DNA from 3 places in the Clostridium sp. Marseille-Q7071 genome. Region 2 is predicted to be linked to each of the others. Evidence: a T-box and tRNA genes for the amino acid it is inferred to sense, from the RefSeq annotation. Region 2 holds a T-box; the other regions hold tRNA genes.
The links. A T-box is a leader RNA that pairs with one kind of tRNA and senses whether it is charged. The one in region 2 lies ahead of ACWPW7_RS07430 (valine--tRNA ligase), so its partner is inferred to be a tRNA-Val.

Region 1 (5,445 bases), 490 kb from region 2:
TGTGCTTTAGATTCTACTAACTATATTACAGAAAAACAAGATTTAAAAAAATACTTTGAAGGTGTCTATAGCTTATTAAGAGAAGATGGATTGTTTATATTTGATGTAAATTCGCGACATAAACTTATTAATATATTAGGAAATAACATTTTTAATTATGATAGTGAAGATGTTGTATATATATGGGAAAATTACTTAGAGGATGATATAGTAAATATGTACTTAACCTTTTTTGTAAGAGAAGGACAAGTTTATAAACGATTTGATGAAGAACATTGTGAGAGAGCTTACAGTGAAGAAGATATTGAGGATATTTTTAAAAAGTTAGGATTTAAATTAGAGAAAAAGTTAGATTGTTATGATAATATACCAGTAAGTGAAAAAACTGAAAGAATTACCTATGTATTAAGAAAATAAATTTAAGTTGTATAAAATAGTTAGTTAAAAATAGTAATACTATTTTATATTAGATTAAGAAATAAAATTCACTCATAGCAGTGCTATGGGTGAGTTTTAATAAGATAACATAATAAAAAAATAAACTAGCGTATTGGCTAGTGGTTTTTGAAGATATACAAATATATGGATTTAAACTAGGAGGAAGAAGATGGATAAGTTAGTAAGAGCAACAGCACATAATGGTGATGTTAGGATAATAGCGGCAATAACTACAAATATGGTTCAAGAAGGGATAAAGGCTCATAATTGTACGCCTACTGCATCAGCAGCTTTAGGAAGAATGCTGACAGCTGGAGGTTTAATGGGGGCTATGCTTAAAGCTAAAGGAGATAGCTTAACTCTTAATATAAATGGAGGTGGAGAAGCAGAGGGGATAGTAGTAACTGCTCATGCTGATGGAAGTGTTAAAGGATACATAGGAAATCCAAATGTAGATTTACCATTAAATCAGAAGGGTAAATTAGATGTTGGAGGGGCTATAGGGAAAGATGGTTATCTAAAGGTTATAAGAGACATGGGGCTTAAAGATCCGTATATAGGGCAAGTTCCTATATATACTGGTGAAATAGGTGATGATTTAGCCTATTATTTTACTGTTTCAGAGCAAACACCATCTGCAGTGGCATTAGGTGTATTAGTTGATACAGATTTAAGCATAAAAGCATCTGGTGGATTTATAATTCAAATGATGCCAGGAGCTTCTGAGTTTTTAGCAGATATAATAACTTATAGGCTTGAAGAAATTCCTTCAATAACTACTATGATAAGTGATGGAATGACAATAGAGGAAATATTAAAAAATATATTTGAAGATATCGATGTTAACATATATGAAGAAGGAAAAATAGAGTTTAAATGTGATTGCTCAAGAGAGAGAGTAGAAAGAGTTTTGATTAGTATAGGTAAAAAAGAATTACAAAACTTATATGAAGAAGGAAAAACAGAAGAAATAAAATGCCATTTTTGTAATAAAGCTTATGACTTTACGACAGAGCAAATAGGTGAATTATTAAAAGAATTATAAAATAGGTAATCCTGTTGAAATTAAGAATAAAAAATTATAGTTGAAATTAAATCTTCACTAATAATTCTATTGAGGGTTTTAAAAAAGGAAAGGTTATTTAAGTTAACTTTTCTTTTCTTTTTATTATAGAAAATACTCAGTACTTTAAAAAAGAAATCAAATTTAAAATTCTGCCATAGAAGAAAAGTTGTTATATATTTTTCATTGTCAGTTCTCAATTGTATAAGGAGATCTTTATAAATCTTTCATTTTTCATTCTTAATTAATAAACAAATTAATAGGTTGTTAAAATATAAGAAAATAAAAGATATATTTCAAAAAATAGAGTAATATAAAAATAATTTCTTTAAATGGCAAAATAATCTATTGACAATAATGCATATTTCTTATAAAATATAAATGTGTTCGGCAGGTTGTCGAGAGGAAGTGGTCGCATAGCTCAGCTGGGAGAGCATCTGCCTTACAAGCAGAGGGTCACAGGTTCGATCCCTGTTGCGACCACCATATAATATGGCCCAGTGGCTCAGTTGGTTAGAGTGCCGGCCTGTCACGCCGGAGGTCGAGGGTTCGAGTCCCTTCTGGGTCGCCATTTAATTTTGAATATGACAGTTATTTTTGGCTTGATAGCTCAGTCGGTAGAGCAGAGGACTGAAAATCCTCGTGTCGCTGGTTGGATTCCTGCTCGAGCCACCAGACAAGTGCGGGAGTGGCTCAGTGGTAGAGCGTCACCTTGCCAAGGTGAACGTCGCGGGTTCGAATCCCGTCTTCCGCTCCAATATGGCGCTATAGCCAAGTGGTAAGGCAGAGGCCTGCAAAGCCTTTATCCCCAGTTCAAATCTGGGTGGCGCCTCCAAAAAAAGCATTGCTATTTAGCAATGCTTTTTTGCTTGATATAAAAATAAATTGATTACCCTTAATGTTAAGAGTGTATTTTATCTCTCTTTTTAACTATATATAAAATAAATATTTTCTAATATAAATAATAATCCCATAAGTTTAGGAAATATGTACATATTTCCTATCAACTTTATATGCTTTTAATATTTCATTTTATATCTATATGTAAAATCCTTTTTAAAAGAAAAACATACAAATGAATTTAGATATCTAAAAAGAAAATACTACCTCTATCAATTAAGTTATTATCACTAAGATAAATAGGAGTTATATTGTGCTTATCTAAAAATGCCAATACTTCACTACCATATTTATAATTTTTAAGGCTTCCATAAAAAACCAAGTTTTTTTCATCCAATAGACCACAACTACCACCTATAAAACCGTAATTCAATCCAGGGAGTTCAATATCCCCAGGAGGAAGTAACAATATATCTACATCTGTTTCTTTTAAAGCTCTTACAATTGACTTATCACTAGTAATAATTGCATTATTATTAACTATTGCAGTAGAGCATTTAGTGTAACCTTGTTTAACATTAATAAGAGTTTTATTTGTCATGTATTTCAATAAAAATTCATCAGTATATTTAATATTATGTATAAAATACTTCTTTAGATTTACTGCATTTAAAGTAATATCATAGGGGTATTTTTCATTTAGCTCACTTTTAGAAAATATAACATCAAAATTAAAATCATTTTGTAATAAATTGATGAAAGTTTTGTCCATGCTAAGGTGTGTCATTAACATGCTTTTTGAAATAGTATGAATTAGCATATCTGGATGACCACATACAGCATCATATAGTTTAGTGCTAGGAGGACATTTTAAAACTTTACAACCTAAAGTCTGTAAGGCTTTTATTTCACTATTAGAAATTCTAAAGTCTACTATAGCAAGTTTCATTTTATCACCTCAATTCGAATGTCGATAAATGTTTAAATTATTAATGCATATCCATTGTAAGAAAACGCATAATAAGATAGACAAATAATTTTTAAAATTATATTAGCATTTTAAAAATTAATTTACAAGTTATAGCTTTTGAGTTGTGGTAATTAAGCCATGTTATAAAGGAGTGAGCTATATGTTATTATTAACATTGATACAGGATGATAGCAAAGAGTATATAATAGATGAGATAAGAAATGCCAGAAATTATTTTAAATTAAAGAATGTAACGGTAGGTATTTCAGAAAGCTTAGAAAACAATCTTCATATTGTTAAAGTTTATTGTGATGATGAGAATTTTGATGAGAAGTTTCATAGAATGTTTAACTTATATATAGGTACTGTACTTTTTAAAGTTGTTATAAAGGAGTTTTGTAAGAAAAATATTTCAAAATATTTATCAGAGAATTTTTACTTTTTAAGAGGTGAGGATATAAAGGAAGTAAAAAATATGATAATTGATGTATTTGAAAATGAAAGCAGCAGAATAGATGACAATATGATATATTATATGAATAGAAAGAATGAAATCATAGATAAAATTGTTCTTTGTTTAGAGGATAACAATGAGGTGAATATTAAAGGCTTTTTAACTTTTAGAATGAAAGAAATAGCACATGATTTAGAAAGTATAATAGATAAGATAGTTGAAAAGTTTATGATAGAAAAAGAATATAATGAATTCATTAAGCTATTGAAATATTTTGTTGATGTTCAGGAAAGTAAGATAAATGAAGTTAATATTATGATAGATAAAGATGGAGATTATCTAGTGAAAGATGAACTTGGAAATGATATCTTAAATAACTTAATAAATGAACTTTATGATAGCAGAATAAATTCAAAAGTAAGTTCAGAGGATTTAATAATAAGTGGCTTAATTACTTCTGCTCCTAAAAAAATAGTCATACATTGTGTGGAAAATTCCAGAAATAAAGAATTGATAGAAACTATTAAAAATGTATTTGTTGAAAGAGTAGAATTCTGCGATGATTGTGCAAAATGCACACAACTTAAAAATAATATAAAGATATAGCTTAAAATTGTTGACAACTAGAAAAACATATATTATAATACTACTTGTTGAATAAATGAATAATGTTATTAATTAAAGAAGAAACAGCCGTTTCTCACCTTACAGTTAAGCTAGTAAGGTTAAACTGTAAGGTGAATTTGTGTATTACAGAGGGCGGCATTTGTCGCCCTCTTATTTATATAATTTTATAACACCTGGAGGTGAAAACTATTAGTAAAAACAAAGACTTTATAATGAATGAAGATATAAGGGAAAAGGAAGTAAGAGTTGTTAGTAATGATGGTGAGCAATTAGGGGTCTTAGCAACTAAGGAAGCCCTAAAAATTGCAGAAGAGAAGGAACTTGATTTAGTAGTTATTTCTCCAAATGCAAATCCACCAGTATGCAAGATTATGGACTTTGGTAAGTATGTTTATGAGCAACAGAAAAAGGATAAAGAAGCTAAGAAAAAGCAAAAAATCATAAACATAAAAGAAGTTAGAATGAATGCCACTATTGAAGACCATGATATTGAAATCAAAGCAAACCATGCTAGAAAATTCTTATTAGACGAAGACAAAGTTAAAGTTACTGTGAGATTTAGAGGAAGAGAAGTTCAAAACTCACATGTAGGACATCAAATATTGAACTCTTTTGTAGAAAAGCTTGGAGATGTGTATGTAATTGAGAAGCCTGCTAAACAAGAGGGGAGAAATATGATACTGATATTAGCTCCTAAAAGAGCATAAACACTGAGAGGAGGAATTTTATTATGCCAAAAATGAAAACTCATAGAGGTGCAGCAAAAAGATTCAAGAAGACAGGAACAGGTAAGTTAAAAAGAGCGAAAGCTTTCAGAAGCCATATATTGACTAAGAAAAGCGCAAAAACTAAGAGAAATCTTAGAAAAACTGGATATGTTTCAACTTCACAAGAAAAAGCAATGAAAAAATTATTACCATACTTATAATCGAAGGTGAACTAGGAGGTATTTTAAATGGCAAGAGTAAAGAGAGCTGTTAACGCTCGTAAAAAACATAAAAAAGTATTAAAACTTGCAAAAGGATACTATGGTGGAAAAAGCAAGTTATTTAA
Region 2 (5,445 bases):
GTTATTCCTTCTTTAAAAGCTTCCATTGCTTCTGTAGCATAGATATAGGTTTTAGCTTTTCTTGAAGGTGGTACATTCATTTCACTTCTAGCATTTCTAGTATTTTTTATAGCATCTATAATATAATTCATATATTCTTCTGCTACTTTATCTTCAAGTTCTTCTGTAAATTCTGGCCAGTTAGAAATAGTTATAGATTCACATTCTACTTTTAAATGAGTGTATATTTCCTCTGTAATGAAAGGCATTACAGGATGAAGTAATTTTAATCCTGAAACTAATACTTTATTTAAAACATTTAATACTACACCCTTAGCTTCATCATCTTCACTATATAATATTGGCTTCACTAATTCTATATACCAATCACAGAATTCTGTCCACATAAAGTCATATACTTTTTGGAGTGCTATTCCAACTTCAAACTTCTCTATATTTTCAGTAACTTCTTTAATAACAGCATTTAATCTTGATAATATCCACTTATCTGCTATTGAATAGTTTTTATTATCTTTAAACTTCTCCATTAATTCTTCATCAAAATTCATCATAACAAATCTTGACGCATTCCAAATTTTATTAGCAAAATTTCTAGCAGCTTCAACTCTTGATTCATAGAATCTTATATCATTTCCTGGTGCATTTCCTGTAACTAATGAAAATCTTAGTGCATCTGCTCCATAGCTTTCAATTACTTCTAGTGGATCTACACCGTTGTCTAGAGACTTAGACATTTTTCTTCCTTGATCGTCTCTTACAATACCATGAATAAGTACAGTATCAAAAGGTACTTCTTCCATATTGTATAATCCTGAGAATATCATTCTAGCAACCCAGAAGAAAATAATATCTGGACCAGTAACTAAAGTACTAGTTGGGTAGAAATATTTTAGGTCTTCTGTATTTTCAGGCCATCCTAATGTTGAAAATGGCCATAGTGCTGAACTGAACCAAGTATCTAAAACATCTTTATCTTGCTCTAAATTTGTAGAGTTACATTTAGTACATTTTTCTGGTGCATCTACTTTAACTATTATCTCACCACAATCTTTACAGTACCAAACTGGAATTCTATGTCCCCACCATAACTGTCTTGAAATACACCAATCTTGAATATTTTCCATCCAGTTAAAGTAGATTTTTTCAAATCTTTCTGGAACAAACTTAGTTTTCTTTTCTCTAACCACTTCTATAGCTGGCTTTGCAAGAGATTCCATTTTAACATACCATTGTTTTGATAACATTGGTTCAACAGTTGTATTACATCTATCATGAGTTCCAACGTTATGACTATGAGGCTTTATCTTTACTAAATATCCTTGTTTTTCTAAATCTTCTACCATAAGCTTTCTAGCTTCATATCTATCAAGTCCTGAATATCTTCCATAGCCTTCACTTATAGTTCCATTTTCCTCTAAAACAACTACCTGTGGAAGATTGTGTCTTTTTCCTACTTGATAGTCATTTGGATCATGGGCTGGAGTTATTTTAACTGCTCCTGTTCCAAATTCCATATCAACATAATCATCTTCAACTATTGGTATTTCTCTATCCACTAATGGTAACTTAAGCATTTTACCAATTAAATGACTATATCTTTCATCTTTAGGATTTACTGCAACTGCTGTATCTCCTAATAATGTTTCTGGTCTTGTAGTAGCAATTTCAACTTTTTCATCACTACCTACTACAGGATAGTTAATGTGCCAGAAAAATCCTTCTTGCTCTTCATGTTCTATTTCAGCATCTGAAAGTGCTGTCATACATTTTGGACACCAATTAGTAATTCTATTTCCTCTGTATATAAGGTCATCATTATATAGTTTTACAAAAACTTCTCTAACTGCCTTATTTAAGTTTTCATCCATAGTAAAGGCTTCACGAGTAAAATCTGCTGAACATCCCATTTTTTTAAGCTGTTCTCTTATTCTATCTCTATATTCATCTGTCCATTCCCAAACCTTTTCAAGGAAAGCTTCTCTTCCCATCTCTTTCTTTTTTAGGCCTTTTTTAAGCAGTGCATTTTCAACTCTTACTTCTGTTGCAATACTGGCATGATCTTCACCTGGAAGCCAAAGAGTACTATATCCTTGCATTCTCTTAGTTCTTATTAGAATATCTTGAAGCGTATTATCAAGAGCATGACCTAAGTGTAATTGACCTGTTATATTTGGTGGTGGCATCACTATTGTATAAGGCTTTTTACTTTTATCTACTTCTGGAGTAAAAAATTTCTTTTCTTGCCACCATGCATATAATCTTTCTTCAAAGTCTTTCGGATCATAATTTTTAGCTAAGTTCTTATTATCTTCCATATTAAGTCCTCCTATCAATTTTTATTTCTCACGTAACTGAAAATACACCTAAATGGAGCCATAAAGAGTTACGGTATTGTTCCTAAAAGCTGTGTTTTCATAATGAATTTAAAATTAAAATGTTTCTTCACAAGGTAAAAATTTATAAAAAAATAAAAAAGAGCCTTTCATCCCCAAAAGGACGAAAAACTCGTGGTACCACCTTTTTTCCCTGCAAAATTACAGGCTCATATAAACTAACGATTTGACAACCGGCTTTATCTACTAAAAATATATTCGATAAAGAAGCTCCAAAGCTACCTTCAGATTGTTCCATATAGAAGACCTCTCAGCCGCAGAGCCTTCCTCTCTTAATACTTCCAAATCCTACTCCTCTTCTTCAACGCTTTTATCACTGTTTAATTATTAGTACATTATATAGAATAACTAATAAAAAGTCAATACTATTTTAATAATTTAACCTGTTATGCTATATAATATTAGTTAGATAAATATGTATTAAACATATATTATCCAATAAAATTAAACATGAATATTCTATAGCTAAAGTGTGTTTTAAAAATATTATCTAATCAATAAAATAGCAAAGATTATGAGCTATATTTTACTTTCCATTCGTGTTAATACACTTATATAAATATATATATATTTTTTTTTCAAATTTACAAGTATATATAGGCTATCTACTATGATTATGTAAATCTGAATAACAGTCTAATATCTTAGTAAATTTTTACGAATTAATTCTATAACTTTAATAAATATATTTGTATAATTAAATTGAGTTCTATTACAAAATTTATGAAACAATTTTTTTAAATTTTTTCTGCAAAAGTGAATCTATGTCAATGCCTTAAGCTCAAAAAATTGGACTTTTCACGCAAATTTTCAGCTAAATATTCACATTTTTTTTATAATTAATATAAACTACACTTCCATGTATTCTTTTTATATAAAGCTCTACTATTGTATCTTTAAATTCTTTTGTATAATGCTTTTGACCATTTGACGTTACAAATACTTTCTCATTTTTTCTTACTATAAACTTTATTATTTGTTGAATTATTTACTTTGTTTGTCTTTTTCGTGCTCTTTAAAAATCATAAAATGATCTAAAAATACAAATTGATGCTATAAAAATGTATTCATAATCAATACCTCTATTTTCTACCATCACATTTTTGCTTTTGATGAAAATAAGTGACACAACATATAGTTATAATAGCTATAACTATAGCTATCAATTTTATTTTTTCATATAATGTGCGTGACGTTTCAATCTCTATATACTTTTCAAACCAATCTTCTCCTGAACTCCATCCACTATTATTATCCTCTGACCAAATCTTTACTGGATTCTTATCTCCAAGGATTTCGTTGCAAATCCATGCTGTTATCCAATAATTTGCATCATTTAAATTACCTCTTTTAAATTCTGATATGAAAAAATCTACAACTGGTTCACCCATTTGAATAATTTCATCATATTCCATTTTATTAGCTTTTATTTGTTCATATGGATTAGAATTTTTGGGGTCAATCATGTTTTCTAGTGATATAATCTTTTTTAAATTTAAGTTTACAACTTCAATCTGAGAGCGTGTTAAAGTTATCTTTTCTTTTAGTGGATTTCTTATGATATCAAAACCTATAATTATAAATCCTACAAAAAATAATAGTATTATAGAAAGCAAAATATTTTAAACGAATATTAACTTTCATTTTTCCCTCCTAGTAAAATATAATTAATTAGTCGATTTCAGAATAGCACAACCATTCATATTACTGATGTTACAAAATATCTATTGTATATTTTACTTCACTAACCTCCGAATATGATATACTCACCTAATTAAATTTCTGTAGATTTGTAAATAAATTTTATAAAATTTCAACTTAGATTATTATTCCCTCATTTAGGTACACATAAGTTTATCTAAAAAAATTGCTGTTTTGAAAAAATTATCCACACTTTTTTAATTATCAATTCTGCAATCATCTAAAATATAATTAATTATACGAAATAGTTATCTCTGTCTACTAATTATAAATTATATAAGCTCTTATTTTATATTATTACACATATTGTAAAAAGTTTCCCCTTGAGTAGTAAATAAATTTCCTATTTTATTACTTTTTACTTAAAAGACTTATATAAGACATTAATAATTCTTAGTTTAGTAAGTATCATCAATTATAGTAAAAAAGTCTTTTAAATCTTCAATTGTTGTAGTAGCATTTGTGTTACAAAACTCTAACATATATGTTATCTTTATTAATTCTTTGTTTTCAATGAAAGATTAACATATTTTGTTGGAGTTTTTATATTCGTAAATTATGCTAATTAATTTAATTTAAATACATAAATATAAAAATAAAATGTAAATATTTTTTAAACCTAGTATAAAAAATCTTTTTATGGTAATTATTACAAATAATAAAGAACATTTTATTGGAGGGTTATAAATGAGCTATTTTGATAAAGCAAATGAGCTTTATAATAATAAGAAATATGAAAAGGCAATTTCTATGTATACAAAAGCAGTAGAAATGAAAGAGAATGAAGCGGCTTCGCTATATAATACAGCAGTGTGTTTTATTAAGCTTAAAGATTTCCCAAAAGCTATTGCTACTCTGCACTGTGCTATAAGATTAAAAAGGGAAAGCTCTTACTTTTTTAACTTAGGCTATTGTCATGCGATGCTAAATAATAATAATAAAGCTCTAAACTACTTCAATACTGCTTGGGCCTTAAATCATGGCGATAAAGAATGTGAAAAGGCTATAAGTATAATACTTGAAACCTATTACAACAAAAATAAGACTTCCTAGTTAGGAAAGTCTTATTTTTTATTACATTAAAATAATTATAATAAGTAATATGATCTATACTTTAATCATCATTCATAGTTGTTTAAAGTTTCAAAAGAATATCCTTCCTCTATTAAGTAATCAATTATCTGTGGTAAGGAATCTACAGTAGTTTGCTTTGTTTGAGAATCGTGCATCAATATAATAACTTTATTTTTGTCACCTACTGTTTTCTTAATATTACGAATTAACTTATTAACTGGGACATTAAGTGCTTCAGCATCTCCATTTAATGCATTCCAATCATAGTGTTTATATC
Region 3 (5,445 bases), 970 kb from region 2:
GATCTTTTGTTTCATCAACTAATCTAATTTTTTCTTTAATTCCAGAACAGTTCTCAAAACAAACTGCTACTCCACCACTTTCTTCAATGGCAGTTAAAACTTTGTCTGCTACTCCACCTATAGGACAACCAGTAATTAATATTCTTGGTCCATTTTTATAAGTATCTTTTTTTGCATCATAATTAGCTTTTATATCTTCTACTGTTTCTTTTAACATTCTATTTTGTTCTTTTTTATCAAAAGTATAGTGAGTTGCATCTATTATTTTATGAAGTTGTAATCCACTTATTGGTGCTGGATTTAATTTTCCCAATGAATAAAGCTCTTTTAACACAGTTCTTTCTTCATTACGAGTTTTAATTGCTTCTTTAAGTGCTTCTTCTGTTACTTTAACATCAAATTGATTTTCAAGCTTTTCTATAAAATATTTGATTTCTTCTTTCCATACTTTAAGAGCATGTTCTCTATTAGTATTTTGAGGTAATTGCATAACATGTAGTGGTTTTATTTCTTCTAGATATTCATACATTTTCTTTTTTCCATCACAAGTAGTTTCTCCCACTATTAAATCTGAAAAATATGTATATGGACACTTGTCTGTTAATGCAAATCCATAGCTTGCTTTTATAAGTGGACATAAGTTTTTAGGTAAATGTTTTTCTGCATCTGGAATAGTTTCTTCACTAACAGCGCAAAGGCTTATTGGATATGCACCTGCCGCATATATAGCCTCTACTGGTGCAAAAGTACAAAATGTACCTACTACCTTTTGTCCTTTATCCTTTAACTCTTTAACTTTAATAAATCCGTTTCTTCTTGTTTCATTAAACTCTTCAAAATTTTTTGGTAAATTATTCATTACAAACCCTCCAAATATATAATATGTGAGTAAAATATTATATAGCCTTTATAAACACTTGAACTTTAATATCTTTTAGTTTTAATAATTCTATTCTTTAAAATACTCTAATTAAATCTTTCAAGCAGTCAATTCATTATCTTGTCCAATTTTATTGCTTTTTTATAAAATAAAATTATTAATATTAGATCTTCTACCAGTTGTTTTTGATTACAGTTTAAAAGCTCAACTATATGTAGTTGAGCTTTTAAATACAAAAGGAAAATTTTAATTAAAGGATAAACGACTATAACCAACTTCGTCTTGAGTTAATGTTAACATATATTTTGACAATTGTGAATTTTTGTTTTTCAATGATTATGTACCTATCTATAGATATATTAAATACTCTTAGGAATCATAAATAATTATTTTTATAGTATTTCTTCATAACGAAAAAACTTGAATGTTTCCATTCAAGTTTTTCATGGAGCTGGCAATAGGAATCGAACCTACAACCTGCTGATTACAAGTCAGCTGCTCTACCGTTGAGCCATGCCAGCAATTATGGCGACCCAGAAGGGACTCGAACCCTCGACCTCCGGCGTGACAGGCCGGCACTCTAACCAACTGAGCCACTGGGCCATATTATGGTGGTCGCAACAGGGATCGAACCTGTGACCCTCTGCTTGTAAGGCAGATGCTCTCCCAGCTGAGCTATGCGACCATAATGGTGACTCCTAGGGGAATCGAACCCCTGTTACCACCGTGAAAGGGTGGTGTCTTAACCGCTTGACCAAGGAGCCAATGACGACTTTTTTATTTTTTATAAAATGGAGCTGGCAATAGGAATCGAACCTACAACCTGCTGATTACAAGTCAGCTGCTCTACCGTTGAGCCATGCCAGCTTATGTGGCGACCCAGAAGGGACTCGAACCCTCGACCTCCGGCGTGACAGGCCGGCACTCTAACCAACTGAGCCACTGGGCCATATGTGGTGGTCGCAACAGGGATCGAACCTGTGACCCTCTGCTTGTAAGGCAGATGCTCTCCCAGCTGAGCTATGCGACCACTAATGGTGACTCCTAGGGGAATCGAACCCCTGTTACCACCGTGAAAGGGTGGTGTCTTAACCGCTTGACCAAGGAGCCATATGTCATTTTACTTTTGTTAGGTCGGCGCTTTACGCACACCCGACAAGTAATATAATACCTAAAATTCTTAACAATGTCAACAATTTTTCAAAAAAAATTTCACTTTTTATCATAAAAGCTCATTTCATATTATAAACCTAGATAAATCAACAACTTTACTGGCACTTTTCTATAAGAAAAAAGTCATAATTTGAAATTTATTATAGAATTTTAAAATAAACTTATATATTTCTTCACAATATATATTCTATTCTAGATTAAATAATTTATGACTAATATGCCATAAATTATTTATTAATGATTACTTGATGGTTTTATTAGTAATACTTATAATAAGTTTAACATTATTTTTTCTTTTTAGAAAGGAGATTTTATTTTGAAACATGACCTTATTATAGTTGGTGGCGGTGCTTCAGGAATTATGGCTGCTATTATGGCAAAAGACCTAGGCATAGATGTAGCTATACTAGAAAGTAATGATAGGATAGGTAAGAAAATTCTTACCACAGGAAATGGAAGGTGTAATATAACCAATAAAAATATAAATATTTTAAGGTACCATAGTGAAAATAAAACTTTTTTTAATAAGGTCTTTGAAAACTTTACATTAAAAAATACCGTAGAATTTTTTAATTCAATTGGTTTATATTTAGTTACCTTAGATAGTGACAAAATGTATCCTATGTCCTTACAATCTTCTTCTGTACTGGATGTCTTTAGATTTGCTCTAGAGGAAAGGGAAGTTCCTATTTATTTAAATCATAAAGTAAAAGAAATAAATTATAAGAACAAATTCATTATAGATTGTAATAATGAAAAAAACTTTATTTGCAACAAGCTTTTACTTTGTGCAGGAGGAAAAAGTGCACCTAAAACCGGTTCTGATGGTTCTGGTTTCACCTTGGCTAAAAAGCTAGGACATAATATAATAAATCCTATTCCAGCTCTTGTGCAGCTTAAATTAAATCATAATAAGTTAAAAGCACTATCTGGTGTTAAATTTGATGGAAATGCACATATATATGTAAATGATAAATTAAGAAGAAGTGAATTTGGAGAGGTATTGTTTACAGATTACGGTATTTCTGGTCCTCCTATTCTTCAACTTAGTAGAATTGCTTCTTATAATTTATCTAAAGGAAAATATGTATCTTTAAAAATTGATATGATGAATAATTTTTCAAAAGATGAATTAAAGGGCTTTTTAGAAAATCATTTTGGAACATACTCATATAGATCTGTACATGATGCTCTTATAGGTATAATTAACAAGAAAATTATTCCCATAATACTTAAAGAAGCTAATATTGATAATATACATAAACCTTGTTGGTCACTAGAGTGGGAAGAAAAAGAAATGTTATTATCCTTATTAAAAGAATGGACATTTAAAGTAAGTGGTACTAATTCCTTTGATAATGCACAAGTTACAGCTGGCGGTGTAGATACAAAAGAAGTAGATGAGAACACCTTACAATCAAAAATAGTTCCTAATCTATATTTTGCTGGGGAGATATTAGATGTAGATGGAGATTGTGGTGGTTTTAATCTTCAATGGGCATGGAGTTCTGCCTCAGTGGCCGTCAAAAGCCTCAAAATGTCAGAACATCATAATAATAAATAATAATCATTATGCTTAATTAGAGATTAATAATTATTACTATATAAAACAAATAAATTTTTAAAGTAGAAAAGCTAGTCTTATAGACTAGCTTACTTATATTTACTTATTTAAAGCTTCTAATAATTTTTCTAAATCTAATCCATGAACCATAGCTGCTTCTTCTAAAGTTTCTGCTTGTGCTGATGGACATCCTACACAACCCATTCCAAAGCTCATTAATACATCTACAGAATTTGCATGTTGTCTTACAACCTCACCTATTGTCATATCTTTAGTAATTTTCATAAATAACACCTCTTCCATTAATTATATATTAGGCATCTTTAACTAGTTATTTTAGATACCTTATTATTATCTTCTTATATGTTTTTTTTATCCTTATTGATTAACTTTATTATACAACACAACTTCAAAAAAAAGTGTAACTTTTGTTACACTTTTGTATTTTAAATAAAAATTTATATACCTATTAATTTTTATGATAAAATAACATCCTATTTTAGGATGCTATTCTACTATTTAAATAACGTCTTTTTTTATAAAGATTAAATTACTTATAATTAATAATACTGCTACATATACAATTATTATAGCTAATGAAAAACCTAAAGTTGAACCTTCAATAGGAGGAAGTCCAGCACCACTTATTAACGTATTTGAGTCATAAGCTGCAAGATTTAAATGACCAAATATAATGTATTTAGACCACCAATAGTTTTTAGTTAACATCATTATTGGCACACCTATTGAACTTGCTATAATTGATGTACTTAGAGCTATTCCAATCCCTTTAAAGATTGTAGCTAAACTAAAGGCTAAAGTTATATAAAATATATCTTTTGGTATTGAATATAGTACTGTCTTTATCAATATAGGCAAAGTATATCCACCTGCTGCTTTTGTCCCAAAGAAAGCTATACCTACTATTGATGATGAAATAAATATAACAACATAACTAATTAATAAGAATAATATTACAGTTACATATTTTGAAAATAATATAGCAGTTCTATTCCATGGACGTATTAAAAGTTGCTTTATAGTTCCGTCCTTCCATTCATCGGTAAATATTTGTGCTCCTAATATCATCGCAAACATACCTATAACAGAACTACCCCACATAATTGAGATTTGTATAAAACTTATATAGTCCATATTTATGCCCTTACTAGGACTTATAAATTTAATTACAATTGCTGATGCTATAACTATGACACTCATAAATATATAAAAATATGGTGCTGTTCGTTTTGTGTTTACCTTCATAATTTCATTTCTAATAAGTTGAATAAAACCCATAGTCTATTTCCCCTCCTTAGTCATACTTAAGAATACTTCTTCTAAGGATTGAGTAATTTGTTTCACTTCGTAAATTTTCAATCCACCATCAATTAATCTATTTATAATTAATGGAATTTCATCTCTTCTTAAATTAATTATAATTCTATTTTTTTCTACTTTTACAACACCAACAGAATTTATTAATTTTTTAGCTAAATCTATATTATCAACTTCAATTTCTACATCTAATTTTTCTTCTAAACTATTATTTTCATTTTTAATAGTACGTTCTCCTATTAATTTACCTTCTTGAATAACTATTATATTATCACAAATAAGTTCTACTTCTGATAATAAGTGACTGGAAATTATTATAGATATATTTTCTTTTTTAGCTAAATATCTTAAATATTCACGAAGCTCATGTATTCCTTCAGGATCAAGTCCATTAGTTGGTTCATCTAATATAAGAATTGATGGTTTATGTAAAAGCGCCTGTGCTACTCCTAATCTTTGCTTCATTCCTAAAGAATAAGTTTTTACTTTT

Region 1: it encodes a tRNA-Val, which carries the amino acid that the T-box ahead of ACWPW7_RS07430 (valine--tRNA ligase) is inferred to sense. The anticodon was not compared.
Region 3: it encodes a tRNA-Val, which carries the amino acid that the T-box ahead of ACWPW7_RS07430 (valine--tRNA ligase) is inferred to sense. The anticodon was not compared.

What each region holds. Positions count from the first base shown of each region.
Region 1 is NZ_CBCOPR010000001.1:2,087,529-2,092,973, forward strand. It holds gene ACWPW7_RS09740 (class I SAM-dependent DNA methyltransferase) at 1-417, shown strand, start outside; gene hslO (Hsp33 family molecular chaperone HslO) at 608-1,483, shown strand; tRNA gene ACWPW7_RS09750 (tRNA-Val) at 1,912-1,987, shown strand; tRNA gene ACWPW7_RS09755 (tRNA-Asp) at 1,996-2,072, shown strand; tRNA gene ACWPW7_RS09760 (tRNA-Phe) at 2,101-2,176, shown strand; tRNA gene ACWPW7_RS09765 (tRNA-Gly) at 2,184-2,258, shown strand; tRNA gene ACWPW7_RS09770 (tRNA-Cys) at 2,263-2,336, shown strand; gene ACWPW7_RS09775 (DUF6873 family GME fold protein) at 2,583-3,290, opposite strand; gene ytxC (putative sporulation protein YtxC) at 3,472-4,371, shown strand; ribosomal protein L20 leader region at 4,441-4,556, shown strand; gene infC (translation initiation factor IF-3) at 4,572-5,099, shown strand; gene rpmI (50S ribosomal protein L35) at 5,123-5,320, shown strand; gene rplT (50S ribosomal protein L20) at 5,348-5,445, shown strand, end outside.
Region 2 is NZ_CBCOPR010000001.1:1,597,017-1,602,461, reverse strand. It holds gene ACWPW7_RS07430 (valine--tRNA ligase) at 1-2,315, opposite strand, end outside; T-box leader at 2,490-2,707, opposite strand; gene ACWPW7_RS07425 (hypothetical protein) at 3,476-4,009, opposite strand; gene ACWPW7_RS07420 (tetratricopeptide repeat protein) at 4,782-5,147, shown strand; gene ACWPW7_RS07415 (polysaccharide deacetylase family protein) at 5,216-5,445, opposite strand, start outside.
Region 3 is NZ_CBCOPR010000001.1:629,573-635,017, reverse strand. It holds gene ACWPW7_RS02970 (double-cubane-cluster-containing anaerobic reductase) at 1-859, opposite strand, end outside; tRNA gene ACWPW7_RS02965 (tRNA-Thr) at 1,327-1,401, opposite strand; tRNA gene ACWPW7_RS02960 (tRNA-Asp) at 1,407-1,483, opposite strand; tRNA gene ACWPW7_RS02955 (tRNA-Val) at 1,490-1,565, opposite strand; tRNA gene ACWPW7_RS02950 (tRNA-Glu) at 1,570-1,644, opposite strand; tRNA gene ACWPW7_RS02945 (tRNA-Thr) at 1,673-1,747, opposite strand; tRNA gene ACWPW7_RS02940 (tRNA-Asp) at 1,753-1,829, opposite strand; tRNA gene ACWPW7_RS02935 (tRNA-Val) at 1,835-1,910, opposite strand; tRNA gene ACWPW7_RS02930 (tRNA-Glu) at 1,916-1,990, opposite strand; gene ACWPW7_RS02925 (NAD(P)/FAD-dependent oxidoreductase) at 2,370-3,617, shown strand; gene ACWPW7_RS02920 (DUF1858 domain-containing protein) at 3,717-3,902, opposite strand; gene ACWPW7_RS02915 (ABC transporter permease) at 4,137-4,916, opposite strand; gene ACWPW7_RS02910 (ABC transporter ATP-binding protein) at 4,920-5,445, opposite strand, start outside.